2 regions of the Clostridium pacaense genome follow, and region 1 is predicted to be linked to the other one. Evidence: predicted binding sites of a transcription regulator. Region 1 holds the regulator's gene; the other holds the start of a gene.
What was found. Region 1 encodes Rex, which represses fermentation and respiration genes when NADH is low (regulators of the CRP and FNR family bind a similar motif). Its sites were predicted from a motif close to ATTGTTAANNNNTTAACAAT; they were not measured.
Positions count from the first base shown of each region.

Region 2: the regulator Rex is predicted to act here: its motif matches at 4,510-4,529, upstream of gap (type I glyceraldehyde-3-phosphate dehydrogenase).

Region 1 covers NZ_JAJFEB020000001.1:401,826-409,400, reverse strand. The annotation lists gene LK536_RS31570 (protein NO VEIN domain-containing protein) at 1-997, opposite strand, end outside; gene LK536_RS31565 (hypothetical protein) at 1,475-1,807, opposite strand; gene abc-f (ribosomal protection-like ABC-F family protein) at 1,839-3,782, opposite strand; gene LK536_RS31555 (redox-sensing transcriptional repressor Rex) at 4,057-4,719, shown strand; gene LK536_RS31550 (NAD(P)H-hydrate dehydratase) at 4,792-6,333, shown strand; gene alr (alanine racemase) at 6,356-7,546, shown strand.
Region 2 covers NZ_JAJFEB020000023.1:51,365-58,939, forward strand. The annotation lists gene LK536_RS54205 (hypothetical protein) at 1-73, opposite strand, end outside; gene LK536_RS54210 (hypothetical protein) at 80-271, opposite strand; gene rsiV (anti-sigma-V factor RsiV) at 463-1,350, opposite strand; gene LK536_RS54220 (RNA polymerase sigma factor) at 1,366-1,869, opposite strand; gene LK536_RS54225 (peptidoglycan recognition protein family protein) at 2,040-3,353, shown strand; gene LK536_RS54230 (histidinol-phosphatase HisJ family protein) at 3,453-4,262, opposite strand; gene gap (type I glyceraldehyde-3-phosphate dehydrogenase) at 4,565-5,596, shown strand; gene LK536_RS54240 (phosphoglycerate kinase) at 5,704-6,918, shown strand; gene tpiA (triose-phosphate isomerase) at 7,007-7,575, shown strand, end outside.

The DNA.
Region 1 (7,575 bases):
GTTCATATATCTTTAAATGGGCCTCACCTTTTCTCTTGTTAATATTGTATAGTCTGTAAATTCTGTAGTTTTTCTTTTGCTGCTGCATCTTATTGGCAACAGTGATTTCATTTTGGGAAATATAGAAACCGCCGTCATGGTTCTGTTCTGTACTCTTTACCTCAATATATAATAGTTCCCCTTGTTCGGTAAAGGATTTAATATCATAGCCTTCGTTATCGCCCACTTCCTGTGATGTATGTTCAATTTGCTTCGCAAGTTCCACTAACCCTACATTACGTAACTTTTTCTTTTCGAACTCAATAACAATATATTCTCCTAAATCGCCAATGCTTTTTTTCTTTTCATTCAGGGTGATATAATCTGTCTTACATGGCCTTGTGGTCTGTTTTGGCGCTGATTTCCTTTTGGTGGGAGTGTCCTCATCATCAATGAGTAATTTAAAACTGCTATACGGTTTTGTTTCTGCTGGTTGAAGCTCATCTACCGCCTTTAAGGGGGTATTTCTGTGCTTATCATTACAGATGATCCTTATATACCATTTTTTCCTGTATTCTTCAGTCAGGGCACTGGCAGCCGCATTGAAAAATTCGCATATCTTTAAATTATTTGCAACATAATACTTTTTGTCCGAAATAATGATTGCACTGTTCTCATCCTGTATCCGTGTACTGTTTTTCTGCCCTGCTGTAAAGCCATGGACAACTGTTTCCGGATAAATTTTAAATTTATCTGCTTTTGCGGTTAGGAATCCATTCATAATCTCAATGGACTGATTACAGGCAGCCTCAACGAATTTAATATATGTTTTTCGAGGACTTTCCCCGTCAATTATTATCTCATTATCGCCAGCCACGAATACAAAATTAATTTTATCAAACTGCATATTATCGCCGTAAACATATCCATTGTGAAAACAGGAATATGATTTTGCTTGAATATATTTACGGTTATCAAGCCAGTATTGTATAGAAATCTCATCAAAATTTGCTCTCATAAATGTCACCTCGTTTTTTTGAATATGCATTTATATATGGAGTCCGCACCGTTGTTGTAGGAGATTATATCACATAATTGTGGACGTTTCTATTATTTTAACAATTGGAATATGATATCTCCCTGTAAGCAGCAGGATTCCTTTCTGGAGCGTGTTTGAAAATTCATTCCCTCTATCTGTCCTGAGGATTCCACCAAAGGTACCTCCTTAGGACAGATTACGCCCACTTTGCGGTATATTTGGTATCTGCCTGTTTCAGTTTATTGGCCGATACTGTTTTATGAGTGATTACCTTTTGAATGTCCATTTTGTATCCAGGATACAAAATGCCGGGAAACCTGTAGGACACAGCTTTCCCGGCATTTACAATTCTTAAGTTTATCCTATTCTTAAGTTCATTCTATTCTTAAGTTCATTCTATTCTCAAAATCATTCCATTCTCAAGATTATCCCATTCCCAAAGTCATCCCCATCAGCCTATGGCCTGGATGTTTTATCACAGCCTTTGGTCTTTCCAACCCCTTTATCCTCCGCTTTGTCATGGGCTGTCCGTCCGCCGGCCTGTGTACCGGCCATACCGGCTTTTTCCGCCTCCGCCTTCAGCGCTTCCATATCCACTGGTTCGGAAGGCTTTAAGACACGTGTCATCAGTCCCATGGCAAACATGATGATGGGTATGAACACCATGGAGAAAATCACGGCCATCAGGTAATTCTTTGGGGCGCCTGTCACGGCCAGGATAATGGCCAGTACAAACAGCGCCACAAGAAGCAAGGCTCCGGTCAGGGCCAGGATCCGTTTTAATTTCATGCATTTACTCCTTTCATCCACTCAGAAACCATCAATCCTCAGCCAGTTCTTCCCATCGCTCATACAGTTCTTCTAGCTGCCGGGCAATTTCTTCCTTTTCCCTGTTCAGTTCCATCAGCCTGTCCACATCGGTGTAGACCTCTTCCAGGGAAAGCAGCCCGTCAATCTCACTGTCCCTGGTTTCCAGGGCATGGATGGAATCCTCTGTTTTCTTCAGTTCGTTCTGGCGCTTGCGTATGCGCGCCTGTTCTTCCTTCCGGGCCTTCCAGTCCAGCTTTATATCGCTGGCAGAAGAGGAGGCCAGATCCCTGTCCGGCGTTCCCGCAGGCGCCTGGCCCGCAGCATTCCTTGCTGCGAATGCTGCTTCCACGTCATCCTTCTTCTCAAGGTAATAATCGTAGTTGCCGATATAATTAATCAGGGACTGGCTGGTCAGGTCCAGTATCCTGGTGGCGGTGCGGTTGATGAAATAACGGTCATGGGACACATAAAGCACGGTGCCCGTATAGCGGCAGAGGGCGCTTTCCAGTATCTCCTTGGACGTGATGTCCAGATGGTTGGTAGGCTCATCCAGTAAAAGGAAGTTGGCGTCGGAGAGCATGAGCTTGGCCAGGGACACGCGTCCGCGTTCCCCGCCGCTTAAGTCCCGGATCAGCTTGAACACATCATCGCCCGTGAACAGGAAGGAGGCCAGGGTATTGCGGATCTGGGTATTATTCATGTCAGGATAGGTATCCTGTATCTCCTCAAACAATGTCTTGTCCATGTGCAGGACCTGGTGTTCCTGGTCGTAATAACCGATGTGCACCTTGGAACCCAGGCGGATTTCGCCGCTGTCAGCCTCCAGGAGGCCGTTGATGATTTTTAACAGGGTGGTCTTGCCGGTTCCGTTGTTGCCTATGATAGCCACCCGTTCCCCGCGTTTGATATCAAAATCCACGTGGGAAAAAAGGGTCTGGGCGTCAAAGGATTTGCTTAATTCCCTGACCGTCAGCACATCATTGCCGCTGATTACATCCGGCTCCAGCCGTATATCCATGGAATCGTCAATTTCCACCGGTTTATCCAGCCGCTCAATCTTATCCAGCATCTTTTCACGGCTCTCTGCACGCCGGATGGACTTTTCACGGTTAAAGGATTTAAGCTTGGTGATGACTGCTTCCTGATGCTTGATTTCCTGCTGCTGGTTTAGATATGCCCTGATTTTGGCATCCCGGAGCATGGCTTTCTTGTCGCTGTAGGCGGAATAATTGCCTGAGAACATGGTCCCGATGCCGTTATCCAGCTCCACAATCTTGGAAACCACACGGTCCAGGAAATAACGGTCATGGGCAACGATGATCACGCTGCCTGAATAACCCTTCAAATAGGTTTCCAGCCAGGCAATGGACTCCATGTCCAGGTGGTTGGTCGGCTCGTCAAGCAGCAGTACGTCCGGCTTGGTGAGCAGGAGCTTGCCCAGGGAGACACGGGTTTTCTGACCGCCGGAAAGGGTGTTGATGGGCTTGGTAAATTCGTCCTCGCTGAATCCAAGGCCTTTTAATACGCCCGTGACCTCGCTTTTATAAGCATAGCCATTGGCCAGTTCAAAGGCATGGTTTAAGCGGCTGTATTCCGCCAGCATGGCTTCCAGGGCATCGCCTGAGGCGGAATGCATCTTAAGCTCCAGGCTGCGGATCCGCTCCTCCATCTGTATGACCGGGCGCTTTACCTCCAGAAGGGCTTCGTAAATCGTGCTTTCGCTGTCCAGGTCCTGGTGCTGCGCCAGATAACCTATGGTGGAGCCCTTGCTGAGGGCCACAACGCCCTCGTCTGCAGCCAGTTCGCCGATGATGATTTTCAGAAGGGTGGTCTTGCCTGCGCCGTTAATGCCCACAATGGCCGCCTTTTCGTGGTCTTCCAGGTGGAAGGAAACCTGCTTTAAGATATGTTTGTCACCGAAGGACTTGGTTATATTGCTGCATGATAAAATCATGGTTAAACTCCTTTGCATTGTACACCGGCGCCCCATCCGGGCGGGGAACCGGGGCGCTGTCTTTACGCGCTTATATGGGAAGGAAACCCGCATATACCGCCTGTTTTTCAAGGCTCCAGACCGCCGGGATTTCCACATTATACTTTCACCAGTATAATATAATAGGAAAATTTTTTCAAGAACATACTGAAACGTGTTTGACATTTTTTTGACACTTGTTTATAATAGAACCATTAGGTATTTATAGAAACGCGTAAGGGGAAGGTGGAACACAATGGAACGCAAAGAGATATCAAAGGCGGTAATTTCAAGATTGCCCCGCTATTACCGCTACCTGGGTGAACTGATTGAGGAGGGTGTGGAACGCATCTCTTCCAATGAACTTAGCGCCAGGATGAAAGTAACGGCATCACAGATCCGTCAGGACCTTAATAATTTTGGAGGATTCGGCCAGCAGGGATACGGTTATAACGTCAAGTACCTGTATGCCGAGATAGCAAAGATTTTAGGGATTGACCAGCAGCACAACCTGATCATCATCGGGGCTGGCAATCTGGGGCAGGCCATTGCAAACTATACGAATTTCGAAAGGCGTGGATTTGTCATCAAGGGCATGTTTGACATTAACCCCAAGCTGATTGGCCTGGTAATCCGCGGGATTGAGATCCGCTCCGTGGATGATCTGGAGCACTACATCAAGGAGAATGAGATTCAGATAGCGGCCCTGACCATTCCAAAGACAAAGGCGCCTGAGATTGCAGACCGTCTTGTCCAGGCCGGTATCAAGGCAATCTGGAACTTTGCCCATACTGATCTGGTGGTTCCGGATGATGTGGTAGTGGAGAATGTCCATCTGTCTGAAAGTCTGATGCGCCTGTCATACAGGGTATGCAGCATGTACGACCAGAAGACGGAAGAGGGAAAAGCATCAAAGTAAGAATCAGCCGGCAAGCAAAGGAGCCATTCTTTATGCTTGCCGGCCTTTGCTTTTTACAGGAGGTAAATGCGGATGAGAACACTGGTAACGGCAAAACAGATGAAGGCGGTGGACGCCCATACCATCCATACCATAGGCATACCGTCCATGGTCCTGATGGAACGGGCGGCCCTTTGGGTGGCAGAAGAGGCAGAGGCCCTGGCCGGACAGAGGGATGCTGTCTGGGCGGTGTGCGGCACCGGCAACAACGGGGCGGACGGCGTGGCGGCGGCCAGGATGCTTTATCTGAAAGGATATCAGGCTTGTATTTACGTGGTGGGGAACCTGGAAAAGGGGACAGAGGAGTTTAAGGCCCAGGTATCCATTGCGCGCAGGCTGGGCATGGAGGTCAGGCCCTGGACCGGGGCAGTGGATGGGGAGTGCTGCCTTCTCATTGACGCGGTATTCGGCGTGGGCTTAAGCCGTCCCATCGAGGGGGAGTACAGACAGTGCATGGAAATGCTGTCTGAAAAGAGGATTCCCCATACCATCGCGGTGGATGTTCCCTCGGGAATCCATGGGGACACGGGGGCTGTCATGGGCATTGCGCTGAAGGCGGATGTCACTGTCACCTTTGGCTGGGAGAAGACCGGAACAGCCCTTTATCCGGGCAGGGAATACGCGGGCAGGGTAAAGGTATGCGATATCGGATTCCCGGAAACAGCCCTTGGGGCCGTGGCGGAGGCAGAGGAAGGGTGTGGATACGCCTTCACCTACGGGCCGGAGGATCTGGCTCTTATTCCAGGCCGGCCCGCCTATTCCAATAAGGGAACCTTTGGGAAGGTGCTGATTGCAGCAGGGTCGCGGAACATGTGCGGCGCCGCATACCTCAGCGCCCTGGCTGCCTACCGCACCGGCGCCGGGCTGGTTAAGCTCCTGACCGTGGAGGAAAACCGCCAGATCCTTCAGGAACGCCTGCCGGAAGCCATCATCGTCACCTACACGGCGGACCAGCTGGTTTCGGGCAGGGAAGAGTTCAAGCGCATGATTGAGGAGCAGATGAACTGGGCGGATGTGGTGGTGCTGGGGCCGGGACTTGGCAGCGAACCATATGTGGAATACCTGGTGGAGGATATACTGACCAGCGCCTTTGTGCCTGTGATCATTGATGCGGACGGCCTCAATGCCATAGCCGGGCATCCGTACCTGACCACCTACTACACGGAAAACATCATAATCACCCCCCATCTTGGGGAGATGGCCAGGCTGACAGGGGAGGGCATCGATGCCATCAAGGAGAATCTGGCCGGGGCAGCGCTGGAATATGCGGGGCGGTACGGCATTACCTGCGTGCTTAAGGATGCTGCCACGGTGGTGGCAGGCAAGGACGGGACGCTCTACATTAATTCCAGCGGCAACAGCGCCATGGCCAAGGCCGGTTCCGGCGATGTCCTTACGGGTATCATCGCAGGCCTCGCGGCCATTGGCATGGAGGAAGAACAGGCCGCCCTGATGGGGGTCTACCTTCACGGCAGGGCAGGAGAGGCGGCAGCCAGGCAGACAGGGCAGCACAGCCTTCTGGCATCGGATCTGGCACATGCAATCGGGAGGGCTATGGAGCCCGCGATGGAATGAGACAAAACAGGAGGCAGATAAAATGAAACCATACAGCAGGGTATATGCGGCCATCCATCTGGATGCGGTGGCTGCCAATATGGAGGCCATGAAGGCAAACCTCCCGGCTTCCACGTCCATGATCGGCGTGGTCAAGACAGACGGTTACGGACATGGCGCAGTGCCGGTTGCCAGGACCATTGACCCGTATGTGGACGGATATGCCGTGGCATCCGTGGACGAAGGCATCATCCTGCGCCGCCACGGCATACGCAAGATGATCCTTGTCCTGGGCGTGACCCATGAAAGCCGGTTTGAGGACCTGGTTCAGTACGATATCCGTCCGGCCATGTTCCGTTACGGGGAGGCCCAAAAGCTGTCGGCTGTTGCAGCCGCCATGGGGAAGAAGGCCAATATCCATCTGGCAGTGGACACGGGCATGAACCGCATCGGCATGAAACCGGACCAGGAATCCGCTGACATGGTATACAGGATCAACATGCTGGAGGGAATCCGCATTGAGGGCATGTTCACACATTTTGCAAGGGCAGACGAGGCGGATAAGACCACCTATGGACTGCAGTTTGGGAAATATAATGATTTTGTGGAAATGCTCGGCAGCAGAGGGATAACCATCCCAATCAGGCATTGCTCCAACAGCGCCGGTATCGTGGAGTCGCTGGGGGCCAACGGCCTTGACATGGTGCGGGCGGGCATTTCCATCTATGGCCTGTATCCGTCGGATGAGGTGGGAAAGGATGCGGTGAAGCTGACGCCGGCCATGGAGCTTAAGAGCTTCATCACCTACATAAAGACCATTGAACCCGGGGATGCGGTGAGCTACGGAGGCACCTTTGTGGCTGACAGGCAGATGCGCGTGGCCACCATCCCGGTGGGATACGGGGACGGCTATCCGCGCTCCCTTTCCGGCCTCGGTTCTGTCCTGATCCGCGGCCAGAGGGCCAGGATACTGGGCCGGATCTGCATGGACCAGTTCATGGTGGATGTGACCGGGATTGCGGGTGCGGCGGAAGACGACGAGGTGACACTGATCGGAAGGGACGGGGATGGATTCATTTCCGTGGAGGAACTGGCCGGGGCCGGAGGCGGTTTCCACTATGAAATCATCTGCGGCATCGGGAAACGGGTGCCCAGGGTATATATACGGCACGGCAGGGTGATTGGGAAAAAAGATTATTTTAATGATATTTACGAAGGCTTCGGATATATGTAAAAGCCTACCATGCTCCAAATAAGCGTCTG
Region 2 (7,575 bases), on a different contig from region 1:
CTCCATAGGAGCTGCTGTTCCGGCCCGGAAGTTCCATTGGTTCCATAGGCCTTTGGGTCTGTCCTGCATCCATGTTCCATCACCCTTTCGTAAACATATTCTCCACATAGTTGCGCATTTCCTGGCGGCTTTCAATGGTCCTGGCCCCATCCACAATCCGCTCCTGTTCCGGTTTGCTCAGTCCGGCAAAGCGGTTCAGGGCATCGGAGTGCATGGCCAGTTCCATGGTAAAGCCGATGGGCAGTTCATCATTGTTAATCTTATTTATCATGTTCATCACCTCACGGTTAGTATGGAACCGGGACAGCAAAAATATGCGCGTACATTATGATATGAATTCCTGTTTTCAAATACGACCTAATGCATGACAGAAAGCCGTGACCACATACAGTCACGGCTTTATCAGGGTTTTCCTTATCAGGATTTATTTTCCTTATAAGAATTTACTTTTCTTTTGATGATTTAAAATGTTCCGGTTACCGAAGCGGGAATCGTGAAATCAACCGCCCCCATATAACCGGGAGCCACCTCATATTCTGCAAATGCTATCACAAGCTCGCCCCTGTCATTGAAATAGTAGCTCTCGTCTCCCGTCAGACCCTTGAAGTCATCCTCAGGCATCTCGGAATTGTAGAAATAAATGATATTGTCGTCAGCCGCCATCTGGTCGGTCATCTGCTGTTTGATGTTATTGCTGACAGCCTCCAGCATACCCGGCTTATCCTTAAGAAGTTCCTTGAGGGGGATTACATTGCCTGTGGATTTATCAATGGTAAATATCTTTACAAACTGGGTGCCGCTGGCCATGGTAAGGGTGGTGTCAATCCGGATGCACAGGTAGCGGTCCGTGTCGGTGACCACCTTGTAGCTGGAATCCAGTCCATAATGCCCCTGTCCGTTATCCTTGGCAACCTCCTCCTCATACATGGCAATCAGCTCATTGGCATAATCCTCAATGGACTTGTTGGCAGGGACCTGAGTGTCCTGTCCATTGTCCAGGGTGACCTGGGGGACCTTTATGTCTGCCTGTAAGTTTCCGCGGCTGTCCTCAAAGGTGCGGAAGGTAACCACTTTGGCGATGGAACCGATGAGGGGAATCTGTTCCATTGCATTGGCAGTGGTGGGGTTTAAATTGGCGAGTAGTGTTATGGTCAGCATGGCTGCAACGGCTGCGCCGCCTGTTTTCTTAAAAGATTTCATGATAATCACGCCTTTCTGTTCTTTTTTTGCCTGGGCAATGCCTGCTTTCATGCGCTGCCTGGCTTCTTCCGGTACGGGGATGTGTTCATATTCCTGCTTTAACATATCAATCTGTTTCGATTCGTCCTGTTTTAAATGTTCCTGCTTCATGGACATGGCTCCTTTCTAAGACTTATCCGGTATTTCCCTGTAATGCTCTGCCTCCAGGTTCAGTCTGAGCTTTTTTAAGGATCTGTATAATCTGGCTTTTACTGTGTTTAAATTGTCGCCTACAATATCCGCAATATCCTCCAGCTTTAAATCTTCAAAGTACCGCAGCAGGATTATGGTCCTGCTCTTGTCATCCAGCTGGTTTAATACAGTCCGCAGCTCCAGGTCCCGGTACTGGTCCTCCACCGGTATCTCCGGCAGTTCCTCTGTGGTTGTTTCCTTCTTTTTCCTGCGCAGCATATCCAGGGCGGTGTTGACTACGATCCTGTAAATCCATGTGGACAGGTAGTCTTTATTCCTGACCTTTCTGCAGTCCCTGATTGCCCGGTAGGCGCTTTCCTGGACCACATCCAGGGCATCATCTTCATTGCGCATATAGCTATATGCAAGGCGGTAATAACGCTCATAGTTATCAGTGAGGATCTGTTCCGTCTCCGCCGTATTGTTCTGAAAGCCCATGCAATGCATCCTCCTTTCATTTGGTTCTGTCTGTTAGACGTTTGAGGATTCTGTAAAGTTGCATCCATTTAAACATTTTATCGTAAGAAATCAGAAATGCAACATTCATTGTAATTTAATGTGAAAAATGCTATATTGTTAAAAGGAATCTTATGAAAGGTGTACGGTAGATGAGGGAAGATCATACAAAGGATATGGATTTAAATAAGGAAATGGAAGATATCCGCCAGGTACCCCTGGAGCCGGGGAACAGGACTGCTTCGGGAAAGGAAAGACCCAGGGAAAGGCCGGTCGGCGCTTCCTATACAGGCGGGACGCCGGCGCGGCGCAGCAGCGCGGGCGGTATGGATGAAGGCCCGGGCGGCATGCCAGGACGGCGCAGCAGCGCGGGCGGTATGGATGAAGGAATGGGCCGTGTGCCGGGACGGCGCAGCAGCGCGGGCAGTACGGATGAAGGTCTGGGCGGCGTGTCAGGGCGGCGCAGCAGCGCGGGCAGTATGGATGAAGGTCTGGGCCGTGTGCCGCGCCAGCGCAGCAGTGTGAATGTCACGGATGGCAGCGGGGCACAGGCCGGAACCCAGGGACATGGACGTTCCAGGGCAAAAGGAGGCAGGGGAGCAGAGGAGGTCCGCTCCAGGCAGGGAAGACCGGCCCAGGCAGGGGAAGCGGGCAGGAGACGGGAACCAGGGCTGACGGAAACCAGGACGCCCAAATCCAGGAATCAGCGGGCCGGACAGCTGCCGCTTGAATCCGCGCCGCGTGAAGTCACGCTCCACCCGGTTGACGGGCCAGGGGAATCCTACCCGCATCCGGCGGGAAAGGCAGCCCGGGGCAGCGGTGGCAGAAGGAAAGGTGTTCCTTTCATCGCACTCCTGCTTGTGCTGGTCCTTGGGATTGGCGCGGGCCTGGGCGGCGGTTATTATCTGTGGGGCCGGGAGAGACCTTACACCATTGACCTGAAGTCAGTGGAGGTCCCGGAATGGGTAAAACAGGAATTCATCAGGAAGAACATTTTCTCAAGGCCGGATGTGAGCCGGAAACGGATTAATAATATCGTAATCCACTATGTGGCCAATCCGGGAAGTACGGCAAAGAACAACAGGGATTATTTCGACAGCCTGGCGGACCAGGACCCGCAGAAGAGCGGTACATCCACCAGCAGCCACTTTGTGGTGGGCCTGGAGGGGGAGGTCATCCAGTGTATCCCGGTCACGGAAATCGCCTATGGCAATGCCCCGCGCAATGACGATACTATTTCCATTGAAGTCTGCCACCCGGATGAGACAGGCAGGTTCAATGACGCAACCTATGAATCCGTGGTGAACCTGACGGCCTGGCTGTGCAGGGAACTTAAGCTGGGGTCGAAGGACGTGGTCCGCCACTATGACATCAATGGCAAGCTTTGCCCCAAGTACTATGTGGACAATGAAGATGCATGGGTACAGTTCAAAAAAGATGTGGATGCTGCCATGAAGGAGCTGTAGGAACGGCCCCAAACCGGATACCCGGCCGCCGGCAGGAGAGGACGGCCGCTGGAATACATAGGAATCAATACGGTTCAGGGCTTTCAGGAAATGGAAGGTTCATAATGGGAGGAACTCAGGCTTGCGTCCATGGAACATGGTATAATAGCGGAACCCGCACCTTAAGAGGAAGCGGCGGCATTCCTGGAACCCGTAGCCCAGATAGTCCGGGGTATGGGCATCGGAGCCGATGGTGATGATTTCGCCGCCCAGTTCCCGGTAGCGCTTTAATATCCTGCGGGAGGGATTGGGCTGTGCAAGGCCGTACCGGAGGCCCCCGGTATTGCACTCCAGCCCTTTGCCATGTTCGATAAGCTCCATAAGGATGGGGTCAATCCACTGGCTGAAGCGCTCATAAGAATAGGAAGCGTTCTGGTGAGGCGCGTAGCGGACAATGTAATCCAGGTGTCCAAAGGAATCAAACACATCATATAGGTTCCTGGCGCGCTCTAAGGATACCTTGAAAAATTCCTCCAGACCGCGCTCCTCGCCGTAATGCTCCCAGTAGCTTAGTTCATAGGGATCCATGCCGGAAACGAAGTGGCTGGAGCCAATGATGAAATCAAAGCTGGAGCCGTGTTCACGGATAAACTCATGGAGATATCCATCCAAATGGTTCTGAAGCCCAAGCTCCACCCCTATATTAATACGGATACGCCCCTCATATTCAGCCTGGAATGCCTTCATGGCAGAGAGGTAAGAGGGAATGTCCAGGTTAAAATCCGTGTCACAGAACCCCGAATCATAATCATGGTGGTCCGTGATGCAGATTTCCTTCATGCCAAGTTCCATGGCCTTTTCTATCTGCCTGCGCACAGGCGTATCTGAATCACCGGAAAATGCAGTATGCAGATGACAGTCGTTAATCATAAATGTTTCTCCTTGTGGTCAAATCATTCAACAGGTTCATTATAACAGAAAGTTCCCAAAATAGAAGCCAATAATAATAATAATTTAGATGTATAAAGGTGTGAAGATTTGTGGTATAATGAGGACTAAGCATTCATTTGGACATAATCACCAAGGGGATGAAAGAAATTTCCAGAAAAAGCCTGTCCTGCGAAAAATTGAAAAAAGGACTTGCCATTTCCAGAGAAATTGATTACAATGTAAGAAGGTTGATTATTATTTAACAATAATATAATTTTTAACAAACTAGGAGGAATTGAATCATGGCAGTAAAAGTAGCAATTAATGGTTTTGGACGTATTGGACGTCTGGCTTTCCGTCAGATGTTCGGAGCAGAAGGTTACGATGTAGTAGCAATCAATGACTTAACCGATCCTAAGATGTTAGCTCATCTCTTAAAGTATGATACAGCACAGGGCGGATACGCTGGTGTTTATGGACAGGGCCTTCATACTGTAGAGGCTGGTGAGGATTCCATTACTGTTGATGGCAAGAAGATTACCATCTACAAGGAGCCAAAGGCTGCTGACCTTCCATGGGGCCAGATTGGTGTTGACGTAGTTCTGGAGTGCACAGGCTTCTACTGCTCCAAGGACAAAGCACAGGCACACATCGATGCAGGCGCTAAGAAAGTTGTTATTTCTGCTCCAGCAGGCAATGACCTTCCTACTATCGTATACAGTGTTAACGAGAACGTACTGACAGCTGATGACAAGATCATCTCCGCTGCTTCCTGTACAACCAACTGCCTGGCTCCTATGGCTAAGGCACTGAATGATTACGCTCCTATCCAGAGCGGTATCATGTCCACCATCCACGCTTACACAGGCGATCAGATGATTCTGGACGGACCACACAGAAAAGGTGATTTAAGAAGGGCAAGAGCCGGCGCAGCCAACATCGTTCCTAACTCCACCGGCGCTGCTAAGGCTATCGGCCTGGTTATCCCAGAGCTGAACGGCAAGTTAATCGGTTCCGCACAGCGTGTTCCGGTACCGACCGGTTCCACCACAATCCTTACAGCTGTTGTTAAGAAGGCTGGCGTTACCAAGGAAGACATCAATGCCGCTATGAAGGCTGCTGCTTCTGAGTCCTTCGGATACAACGAGGATGCCATTGTTTCTTCCGACGTAATCGGTATGAGATTCGGCTCCCTGTTCGATGCAACCCAGACCATGGTAGCTCAGATTGCTGATGATCTGTATGAGGTTCAGGTTGTTTCATGGTATGACAACGAGAACTCCTACACAAGCCAGATGGTCAGGACCATTAAGTACTTTGCTGAGCTTGGCTAATTGAAGCAATAAGTTGACTCATGAGGGGTCCGGTCGTTTGGACCGGACCCTTTTTTGCGCAGGGGTTCCTGCATGGAATCTTAAGACTCTGAAAGGGGATTAATACAATGTTAAATAAGAAAACAGTAGATGATTTAAAGGATTTACAGGGCAAGAAGGTACTGGTGCGCTGCGATTTCAACGTGCCGTTAAAGGAAGGTGTCATCCAGAACTACAACCGTATCGACGGTGCCATCCCAACCATCAAGAAGCTTCTTGACCAGGGCGCAAAGGTTATCCTGTGTTCCCATCTGGGCAAGCCAAAGGGCGAGCCTGTACCTGAGATGAGTCTTGCACCGGTTGCCCCGGCCCTCAGCGAGAGACTGGGCGTTGAAGTTAAGTTTGTGGATGATGCCAAGGTTACCGGACCTGAGACACAGAAGGTTGCCGCTGAATTAAAGGACGGCGAGGTTCTTCTGCTTCAGAATACACGTTACAGGATTGAAGAGACCAAGTTCAAGGATGGCGATGCTGCTACGGAAGCCTATGCCAAGGAACTGGCTGACCTGTGCGACGGCATTTTTGTAAATGATGCATTCGGTACCGCCCACAGGGCGCACTGCTCCAATGTAGGTGTCACAAGATACACCAAGGAGAACGTGGTTGGCTACCTGATGGAGAAGGAGATTAAGTTCTTAGGACAGGCAGTTGAGAACCCGGTCCGCCCATTCGTGGCCATCTTAGGCGGTGCAAAGGTTTCTGACAAGATTAACGTAATCAACAACCTCCTTGACAAGGTTGACACCCTGATCATCGGCGGCGGCATGGCTTACACCTTTGCCAAGGCACAGGGCCAGGAGATCGGCAACTCCCTGTGTGAGGCTGATAAGCTGGATTACGCGCTTCAGATGGTTAAGAAGGCAGAGGAGAAGGGCGTTAAGCTGCTGCTTCCTGTTGACCATGTAGAGGGCAAGGAATTTTCCAATGACACAGAGCATAAGGTAGTGGATGTGATTGATGCCGGCTGGTCAGGATTTGATATCGGACCTAAGACAATTGCTCTTTACAAGGATGCCTTAAAGGGCGCCAAGACCGTTGTATGGAACGGACCCATGGGCGTATTCGAATTCTCCAACTTTGCAGAAGGTACACTGGAAATCTGCCGTGCGGTTGCTGAACTGACAGATGCAACCACTGTCATCGGCGGCGGCGATTCCGTGAATGCTGTTAAGAGACTGGGCTTTGCCGACAAGATGACACACATTTCCACTGGCGGCGGCGCTTCCCTGGAATTCTTAGAGGGCAAGGAACTGCCAGGCGTTGCGGCAGCAGACAACAAATAACAGGACAGTTTATATGACAAAGCGCTTTTGCACATAAGTGCCTGAAGGACGGGCGCCAAGCGCTCAGTGTAAGGAGAGGGGAACCATCATGGCAAGAAAGAAAATTATTGCAGGCAACTGGAAGATGAACATGACACCATCAGAGGCAGTTGCCCTGGTTAACGAGTTAAAACCATTGGTAGCAAATGACGATGTGGACGTAGTATTCTGCGTACCCGCAATCGACATCATTCCGGCTATGGAAGCTGCCAAGGGAAGCAATATCTGCATCGGCGCGGAGAACATGTATTACGAGGAAAAGGGCGCTTACACAGGCGAGATTGCCCCTAACATGCTCACGGACGCAGGCGTAAAGTATGTAATCATCGGACATTCCGAGAGACGCGAATATTTTGCTGAGACAGACGAGACCGTGAATAAGAAAGTGCTGAAGGCATTTGAGCACGGCATCACCCCGATTGTCTGCTGCGGCGAGTCCTTAACCCAGAGGGAGCAGGGCATCACCATTGACTGGATCCGCCAGCAGATTAAGATTGCTTTCCTGAATGTAACGGCTGACCAGGCTAAGACTGCTGTCATCGCATATGAGCCAATCTGGGCAATCGGCACAGGCAAGGTAGCAACCACGGAGCAGGCTGAGGAAGTATGCGCAGCCAT